One region of the Marinomonas sp. PE14-40 genome, then DNA from elsewhere that is predicted to be linked to it. Evidence: predicted binding sites of a transcription regulator. Region 1 holds the regulator's gene; each other region holds the start of a gene.
What was found. Region 1 encodes sigma-54, which starts transcription at its own class of promoters, with help from an activator protein. Its sites were predicted from a motif close to TGGCACNNNNNTTGCTNT; they were not measured.
Positions count from the first base shown of each region.

Region 2: the regulator sigma-54 is predicted to act here: its motif matches at 1,370-1,387, upstream of Q0A08_RS12240 (flagellar basal body rod protein FlgF).
Region 3: the regulator sigma-54 is predicted to act here: its motif matches at 1,683-1,700, upstream of Q0A08_RS10195 (ammonium transporter).

Region 1 is NZ_CP130700.1:1,820,972-1,824,259, forward strand. Features, by position in the region: gene lptA (lipopolysaccharide transport periplasmic protein LptA) at 1-441, shown strand, start outside; gene lptB (LPS export ABC transporter ATP-binding protein) at 441-1,166, shown strand; gene Q0A08_RS08320 (RNA polymerase factor sigma-54) at 1,242-2,714, shown strand; gene ptsN (PTS IIA-like nitrogen regulatory protein PtsN) at 2,728-3,177, shown strand; gene Q0A08_RS08330 (HPr family phosphocarrier protein) at 3,186-3,288, shown strand, end outside.
Region 2 is NZ_CP130700.1:2,654,596-2,657,883, forward strand. Features, by position in the region: gene flgG (flagellar basal-body rod protein FlgG) at 1-548, opposite strand, end outside; gene Q0A08_RS12240 (flagellar basal body rod protein FlgF) at 593-1,336, opposite strand; gene Q0A08_RS12245 (flagellar hook-basal body complex protein) at 1,454-3,151, opposite strand; gene Q0A08_RS12250 (flagellar hook assembly protein FlgD) at 3,163-3,288, opposite strand, start outside.
Region 3 is NZ_CP130700.1:2,235,952-2,239,239, reverse strand. Features, by position in the region: gene yjjG (pyrimidine 5'-nucleotidase) at 1-286, shown strand, start outside; gene Q0A08_RS10195 (ammonium transporter) at 360-1,571, opposite strand; gene Q0A08_RS10190 (PAS domain S-box protein) at 1,857-3,288, shown strand, end outside.

The DNA.
Region 1 (3,288 bases):
GAAACTATTGAAATCGAAGCTGACTCTGCCTTCATTGACAATGAAAAAGGCAATGCCATTTATATTGGCAATGTAAAAGTTAGCCAAGGCACCATACTAATTAGCGCAAATAAATTAACCATTACCAGCTCAAAATCCAACAATAAATATGACAAGATCTTTGCAAAAGGAACAGACGATCAAGCTGCAAATTTTAGCCAACAAGTTGACGCTGCTGGCAATATGATCATTAGCCGTGGCACAAAAATATTCTATGACAGTAGCTCCTCTATTCTAGAAGTAGAGGGAGAAGGCTTTATTAAACGTGGTGAGGATGAAATCGCCGCAGACTTCATTCGCTATGACATGACTACAGGCACATTTGAAGCGAAGAAAAACAAAAGCGGTCGTGTTTCTATGACACTACAACCACAATCCAACACTCCACCTAAGGCTAATTAATGGCGATTTTAGAAGCTAAGAATTTAGCTAAAAGCTATAAAAAACGTCAGGTTGTTATTGATGTATCTATTGCGGTTGAATCTGGCCAAGCGGTTGGCCTATTAGGCCCAAACGGAGCAGGTAAAACAACTTGCTTCTATATGATAGTTGGCATGGTTGCTAATGATAAAGGTGATATATTTATTGATGGCGAACCTGTCACCCATCTGGCGATGCATGCAAGAGCACAAAAAGGCATTGGCTACCTCCCTCAGGAAGCATCTATCTTTCGCAAGATGTCTGTTGAAAACAATATAGCGGCCATTTTAGAGACTCGCAAAAGCCTTTCTAAGCAAGAACGTGAAGAAAAGCTTGAACAACTACTTAACGAATTCCATATCACCCACATTCGTAAAAATTTAGGCATGGCTCTCTCTGGGGGCGAAAGACGACGTGTTGAAATTGCACGCGCCCTTGCTATGAACCCTAAATTCATCTTGCTTGACGAACCCTTTGCAGGTGTTGACCCAATCTCTGTTGGAGACATCAAACAAATCATTAAACATCTACAGCAAAGTGGCATTGGCGTTCTTATCACAGACCACAATGTGCGGGAAACATTAGATATTTGCGACAAAGCCTACATAGTCGGAAACGGGCATATTATTGCCTCAGGCAATGCCGAAGAAGTCATTTCGAATGAACAGGTGAAAAAAGTTTACCTTGGTGACAACTTCCGACTCTAGATCTTTCTCTTTTACTAAAAAAGGGAGTAATATGCATAACTCGTTCCAAATCATTCTTACAGAAAGTGTTTCACTATGAAGCAATCTTTACAGTTAAAAATTGGTCAACAACTGACCATGACCCCTCAATTGCAGCAAGCTATACGTTTACTGCAATTATCTACATTGGACTTACAACAAGAAATTCATGAGTTCTTAGAATCTAACCCATTATTAGAGATGGATGACGATGATTTTAATGACACAAATGTAGAAGAAAGCACTGACAAAAAAGATAATGAAGCTAGCGCAAATAGTCAGAACAATGATGAAGCGCGAGTAGAGTCCGAATGGACAGAAAGCATCCCTGAAGAACTATCCATCGACAGCTCTTGGGATGACACCTATCAGAACTCAGCTGCCGCATCAGAAGGCCAAAGCTATGACAATGACTTTGATTTCGAAAGCCGAAACGCCCCTTCTGAAAGCATTCAAGACCACCTCATATGGCAACTCAATTTAACCCCTTTCTCTGAACGTGACATAGAAATTGCTTATTCTATTATTGAATGCGTTCAACCAGATGGCTATTTAAGCATTACCATTAATGATATTTGGCAAGGCTTAACCCCACAACTTGAAGAGCTAGAAGAAGACGAAGTATTAGCTGTACAACATAGACTACAGTGCTTTGACCCTGTTGGCGTTTGCTCTGCCGATTTAAGAGAGTGCTTGCTAGTACAGTTGCAAGCTTACAAAGATCACCCTCTCTACAAGAGCACGCACAACTTAATAAACCAACATCTAGCATTACTGGGTAGCCGAGACTTCACTCAACTATCAAGAAAGACCAAACTTAAAGAAGAAGCCCTAAAAGAGGTTATTGCGCTAATACAGCAATTAAACCCAAGACCGGGCTCTCTCATAGATCAAGATGATACCGATTATGTTATCCCTGATGTGAATGTCAGAAAGCGAAATGATATTTGGCAAGTAGAACTCAACAACGACGCTCTACCTCCTGTCAGAATCAATAAGACCTACTCTTCACTTGCTAATAGCTCAAAGAAAACTGAAGAAGTAAATTACATTAAAAACTCACTGCAAGAAGCTAAGTGGTTTTTGAAAAGCATTCAAAGTCGTAACGAAACCCTACTCAAAGTTGCTAGCTGTATTGTTGAAAAGCAAATTGATTTTTTTGAGTTAGGTGAAGAAGCAATGAAACCGATGGTACTGCATGATGTTGCTGAAGAAGTTGGCATGCATGAATCCACCATTTCACGCGTTACTACCCAGAAGTATATGCATACCCCAAGAGGTATCTTTGAATTGAAATACTTCTTCTCAAGTCATGTAAGCACTGACTCTGGAGGAGAATGTTCTTCAACAGCAATCCGAGCCATGATCAAAAAACTCATTACAGATGAACCCGCCAAAAAACCCTTAAGCGACAACAAGCTTGCAACGGCATTGGCAGATCAAGGCATACAAGTGGCAAGGAGAACCGTTGCTAAATACCGTGAAGCAATGAACATCCCCCCTTCAAATGAACGAAAAAGACTAATATAAAGCGGAATTGAAAGTGTCATTAACTAACATTTTAAAACCAGAGCTAGTAATAGCAAACCTTGCAACAACAAGTAAGAAAAGAACACTTGAGAATATTGCTAATCTGGTAGCCGATAGACTTCATTGCGATAAAGAAGCTGTTTTTGATGCTTTGCTTGCTCGTGAGAAGCTAGGAAGCACTGGTGTAGGACAAGGCATCGCAGTACCTCACTGTCGCCTAGAAGAAGCAAACCATACCGCCATGGTTGTTATCTCCCTAGAAAAAGCGATTGATTTTGACGCTATAGATCGTAAGAAAGTCGATCTAATATTTGCTTTAATTGTGCCGCCACAAGAATGCGATCACCACCTTACGACATTAGGTCAAATCGCAGAGTTTGCTCAGTCTCCTGAAAAACTTGAGTCTTTAAGACAAGCAAATTCAAACCAGGCACTTTACGATACATTCAAATCATTGTTATAGGGATCAACATGTTAGAGCAAGAGATCACAATCATTAACAAACTAGGTTTACATGCTAGAGCCGCAGGCAAACTAGTAGAAACCACATCACGATTTTCTTGTGATATTACGA
Region 2 (3,288 bases), 830 kb from region 1:
CCTTCAGGGTTAATGAAGCCAGCTAAAGTTAGTTGACCGACACCCTCACTGTCTGCAGAACCTTGTCTGACAATAGACACAGTACCGTCGTCACCTATGGTAACTGAGGAAGCATCTTGTGGAATGGTTACTTGAGGCTCAACCAAGAAACCAGAAGATGTTACCAAACTACCTTCTGAATTCAATTGAAATTGGCCATCTCGGGTATACCCCATGTTGCCATCTGGCATTAAAATTTGGAAAAAACCTTGCCCTTGAATAGCAACATCTAAATCTCTGTCTGTGACATTGTAATCACCTTCAGCGAAATTCTTTTGAGTTGCCGAAACCCTAACACCAGCACCCATTTGCAGGCCAGAAGGCAATTGTGTATTTTGAGATTGTAAGCCACCTGGCTGTTGTACTGTGTGATAAAGCAAATCTTCAAATACTGCTCTATCTTTCTTGAAGCCTGTTGTAGAGACGTTTGCTAAGTTGTTTGAAATAACAGACAACTGCTTATCCATTGCAGAAAGACCTGTTTTACTTACCCATAATGCTGGATGCATATTAAACTCTCTTAAAAAATTCGATACTTATTATAAAAATACAATTATGCGTTTCGCTGCAAAATACGCGCCGATGCATTACCGTTGTTACGCACCGTATCCATTACCTTGATATTCATTTCAAATTGACGAGAAAGCCCCATAATCTTAGTCAGTTCTTCAACCGCACTCACATTGCTACTTTCTAAAAAGCCAGATTTAAGTTCGGTATTAAAATCTTGCTCCAGTGGCGCACCACTTCTCGCTCTCAATAAACCATCAGGGCCTTTTTCAATAAGTTGAGTATCTGGGTTAACCAATTTAATCTGCCCAATAGTCGCAACTTCTGCAGCAGTTCCACCTTCAGGAATAATAGAAATAGTGCCATCTTCACCGATAGATATTTTATCGATAGGCGGCAAAAAGATCGGCCCTCTCGCTCCCATGATAGGCAAACCGCTGCCATTAACTAACTGCCCATTAGCGGTAATTTGTAAATCTCCTGAACGCGTATAAGCCTCACCGCCTTGCGCATCAAGCACAGCAATAAAGCCGCTATTTTTCATAGCAACATCAAGAGATCTATCAGTTTGAATTAAAGCACCGGACTCATAACGAGTGGCTGGATTTTCTGTCATAGAATAGACACGACTTGCATAGTGATCACCATACACAGGCATAGCACGAGCTTGCTCAAAGTCAGCTCGAAATCCGGTTGTATTTACATTTGCAAGGTTATTGGCACGAATGGTCTGGGCTTGCATAATCTGCTTACCACCACTCATTGCTAGATATAGGGCTCTATCCATTCTATGCACTCCAAATAAAAAGACTACACTTAGCATTCAAACATCATGCCAAGTATAGCCTGCCCCTTTATTTGGTCATTATCTGACAGAGGGTATCAGATAACTTTATTCACTAGATTACCTCAGATTAATGATCGTCTGAGTCACCGTATTTTCAGTTTCTAAGGTTTTAGAGTTTGCTTGATAGTTTCGCTGCGCTTCAATCAAGGCAACTAATTCAGAGGTTAGATCGACGTTAGATTCCTCTAAGGCGCCACCTTGAATACTACCCAAGGTCCCCGTATTTGGCTTACCTACGTTAGCTTGGCCCGAGTCAGAACTTGCCACCCAAGAAGTATCACCCGACGGCGTCAATCCATCAGTATTATCAAAAGTTGCCAATGCAATCTGACCTAATATAGAAGTTTGTTGGTTAGTATAAGTCGCAATCAAATACCCCTCTTCATCAAAAGAAACACCCTGTAACTCACCTGCGGTAAAACCATCTTGCACAAAAACATCACTACTATTTAATGCAAACTGAGTAGACCCATTCAAATCAAGGGGAATAGTCGCCGCTCGGTTTGTTGGGTCAAATCCAGAAATCTCTAATGTAATTGGCTGAGTCACGGCAAAAGGCGGAAAACCTTGCGCCACCCCAGAGATATTACCTGCCGTATCAAAAGTCACCACAACATCATCTGGAATATATGAAGTGAGATCCCCTGTTACTGGATCTTCATATTGTGTTTTACCATCAACGGTTACCACCATCTCATAGGTGTTATTTTCACCTTGTTTAATGAAGTAATAACCAAGAGTATGCTCTTCACCTAAACCATCATATAACGTTTTGGTATTACCATAGGTATAAGTAGAAGGATCTGATGGATCAAAAGCTTCACGCGCAACACTGATCGGCTGAACCACGTTAGCTGCTAACATGGTATCCGCTATAGCTACACCATTAAGCGTACCTGTAATGGCAAAAGGTGTTTGCGCCAAGCTTGTTACACTCGCCGTATCCGGCTGACCTGCCCCCATATATAGAAGCTGAAATGGATCTTCATTAATACCATCAAGGTTAAGGTCTTTACCTTCTTCCGGGCCATTGAAAGTAGCATATTGATCTACCATCCAAGCTGCACCCGTATCATCAGTTGCAGCCCCATCAACGCTTGCATGCACCTGATAAGTATTAGGCAATTCAGACTTAGCATAATAATAAGTAATAATATGGTTGGCGCCAGCAGCATCCGTTATTGTCTGAGTCTGAGTAAAATCGTATGTCTCAGGATCATTCGGGTCAAAATCAGCCTCAATATAAGGAGGAACATCCTTTGACTCAGAGTCAAGGTTAACCTGAATTTCAACATTACTAGTCGCTTGAGGTGCAATCCTATCTGTTGGTACTTGAAGGTTTTCTAAATTACCGCCAACAATACCATCAACAGCATTGTAACCTTCTACATTGGCACCATCATTAGTAACAAGATAACCCTCTGCATCAAGCTTGAAATCACCAGCTCTGGTATATGCCTGAGTACCACCCAGGTTCAAGACAAAGAACCCTGTACCATCAACAGCCAAATCCAAGTTGTTATCTGTGTAAGCAATGTTACCAGCAGAGAAAGCCTGTGCGATGTTATTAACACTCACACCAGAGCCAATTGTGTTATTACTACCTGCACCTACAACACTGGTATTGTACAAGTCACCAAATTCTATTCGAGACTGCTTAAAACCCGTTGTATCCGAGTTGGCAATATTGTCACCGGTGACACTTAACGCATCGGCAGACGCTTTAATACCAGATAATGCTGTATTGAAACCCATAACCCTCTCACTTAGCCAACTATATCAAGCTCTTCAGTTAATCCAATTTTACCTACCCCTGATACATTCAATTCCGTACCATTCGGGCCACTAATTGTTACACCCTCAATCTTGGCTGGAAGCCGAGTCATTAAAGA
Region 3 (3,288 bases), 410 kb from region 1:
CCAAGATGTGGTTATTTCTGAACAGGTGGGTTTAGCAAAACCAGATGTGGCTATTTTTGAGCATACTCTGGCTAAATTGAATCATCAGGATAAGGCCTCTGTGCTCATGGTTGGGGATAACCCACACTCGGATATATTAGGAGGAATGCAGGCAGGGATAGATACCTGTTGGCTGAATCACCATGCCAAACCTGTCCCTGACAATATTGAACCAACCTATGAAGTCGCTAATCTAGATCAGTTAAGACGCTTGTTACTTGATAATGCTTTAATCAAGACTGAATGATAATGACATTAAAAACGCCCTAACGATTAGGGCGTTTAATTTAAGTGTATATCAGTGTTTATGAAGGGCTGCTTTAGTCTTTATTCATCGAATTAATTTTGTGAATAGATAAGTCGGCGCCGTTAAACTCATCTTCTTCGCTTAGACGAATACCCATGACAGCTTTCATCACGCCATAAACGATAAAACCACCAATTAGCGCTACGGCAATGCCTGCCATTGTACCAATGACTTGAGATGCAAGGCTGACACCGCCTAAACCGCCAAAAGCTTGGCTGCCAAAAATACCTGCAGCAATACCACCCCAAGCACCACAAATACCGTGTAATGGCCAAACGCCTAGTACATCATCTACTTTGGTCATTTTTTGCTGGATAACAACAAATAGCCAAGTGAAAAGAAAGCCTGCAATCACGCCAGTGAAAAGTGCGCCAATTGGGTGCATGACATCAGAACCAGCACATACAGCGACTAAACCAGCAAGTGGACCATTATGAATAAAGCCTGGATCTTTCTTGCCGAAAACCATCGCACTCAAAATACCACCTACCATGGCCATTAGGGTGTTTACAGCAACTAAGCCACTGATTCCATCAAGAGTTTGAGCAGACATGACATTAAAGCCAAACCAGCCTATACATAAAATCCAAGCCCCTAATGCAAGGAAAGGGATATTGGATGGGGCAAATGCCATCAGTTTACCGCCGCGCATTCTGCCATTACGTGAACCTAATAGCATGATGGCAGCTAACGCAATCCAACCACCGACACCGTGAACGACGACAGAGCCTGCAAAGTCATGGAAGCCATAGCCAAATTGATTTTCAAGCCAAGCCTGGAAACCGTAATTGCCATTCCAAATGATACCTTCAAAGAATGGATAAACTAAGCCAACTATCATGGCTGATGAGATTAACATGGGGTAAAACTTGGCTCGTTCCGCCACACCGCCAGAGATGATAGCTGGGATAGCAGCAGCAAATGTCATCAAAAAGAAGAACTTAACGAGTTCATAGCCATTGTTCTGTGCCAAGGTCTCAGCACTGGCAAAAAAACTTACGCCATACGCTACTTGGTAACCTACAAAGAAATAGACCACAGCAGAAACACCAAAATCTGTCATAATTTTGACTAAGGCGTTTACTTGGTTTTTGTTTCGTACCGTTCCGACTTCTAAGAAGGCGAAGCCTGCATGCATGGCGAAGACCATAATGGCGCCAAGTAAAATAAATATAGTGTTTGAACTTGAGACCAGTATCTCAACAGCACTGTTAATAGGTGTCATAGGGTTTCCCTTGCTTTATTTCGGTGCACAAAAAGTATTTTTGCACTTATTTTTATCGTTTTTGTTTTGGTTTGGTGCGCCTTTATTGTTTTGGTGCACTCTGGAGCATATTTTGCAATTAGTGTGCCCAATGTTCTTTTTTGGTGCTTCCTTAGTGTTTAATGCTTGTTGCTAGGGCGTCGTTTAAAAAAACTGGGGTAAATGAAGAGATATTGAAAAAAGGAATAAAAGCAGGCTCTTGAGTTTGTTAAGCTGGTTGTCTTAATAAGTTGGTGAGGTTAATGGATGTTGTTTGGACATGTGTCCCAATTACTGAATCGAGCGACAAGTAAATCTGTTAAAGCATGGTTGCCTAACTATGGTGTTGCTTTTGTTGTCCTGCTTTTAGGGATTCCTGTGGCGAATTATTTTGCTCAACAACAAGGCATTAATAATGCTAAACGAATTGAATTTGATTTAAACCTTCAATTACAGAATTATCAGAAGCGACTTCAAGATGAGTTTCGTTATTATGAATATGCACTGACTGACCTACAGGCATTGGTAAATAGTGTCGAAAACAACATACTAACGCAGCAGCACTTTAAAAAATTTTCAAAAGCAAAAAATTATTCTCGAGAGTTTCCCAATATTACTAGCTTTGGCATCGTCAGGTTTGTGCCTCGAAATGAAAAACGTCCTTTTGAAAAGTGGATGTCTGAACAGCTTGGTAGCAAGTATATTATTACCCCAGCAGGTGACGATGCAGAAAACTATTTCGCGGTGCAATATACCAATGCGCCTTTAGACCAATCTATGCAAGGCTATAATTTTGCTTTTAATGCAGTGAGTCATGAGTCTGCTCTGAATGCGGCTTTACGCAATAACTTTCAAATAACGCCCCCTATCTTTTTTAAGAAAACTGCTTCAATTGATGAAAGGGGCTTTCTGATTTTCTTTCCTATGTATAAAGAGTCCCGTTATACACAGGTCAATGAGTTTAGTGAAAAGGACTTAATCGGTTGGAGCTATGCCAAATTCTTAGGTAAAAATCTCGCACAAGCGATTGGTATCAAATCAGGTTCTTTAGCATTTAGTATGCGTGATGTTACTAACTTGAATGACCAAGTGTTTTATCAACAAACGGTGACTAATCCCACGCATTATAAAGTAAGTGCAGATCTTAATTTTTATAATCGTAGCTGGCATATCGAACTAATCGCAGGCCAAGATTATATTGAAGCTATGCATCTAGTCGATGAAGACAGCGTACAAAAGACAGTGCTAGCAGGCGCGTTTCTTTTTTCTGCAGTTATCTTCTTTTTAATCACTTCCTTAACTAGGCGTCGCCAGGTTGTACGCCAAAGTATTCGCCTTAACTCAATTTTAACCAGTGTAAATGAAGCCATTATCAGCCTAGATAATGATGATTGTGTATTAAGCTGGAACCCAGCGGCAGCCTTGCTTTTTGGTTATAGCGAAGAGGAGTCTTTAGGGCGATTCTTGCCGGCTATGATATTACCGAATGATAAGTGGGCCGAATATGATATGGGTAAGGGCTTTATTGAAAAGGGTCAATCTTACAATATCTTGGATACTCAAAGGCTGCATAAGGATGGCCGCTTGCTCTCGCTAGGTTTGCATGTAACGCCTATGATAGACAGCAATAATCGCCCTATGGGAATGACGATTGCGGCGGTTGATATTAGCCATATGAAACGAGCAGAAAAGGCACTGC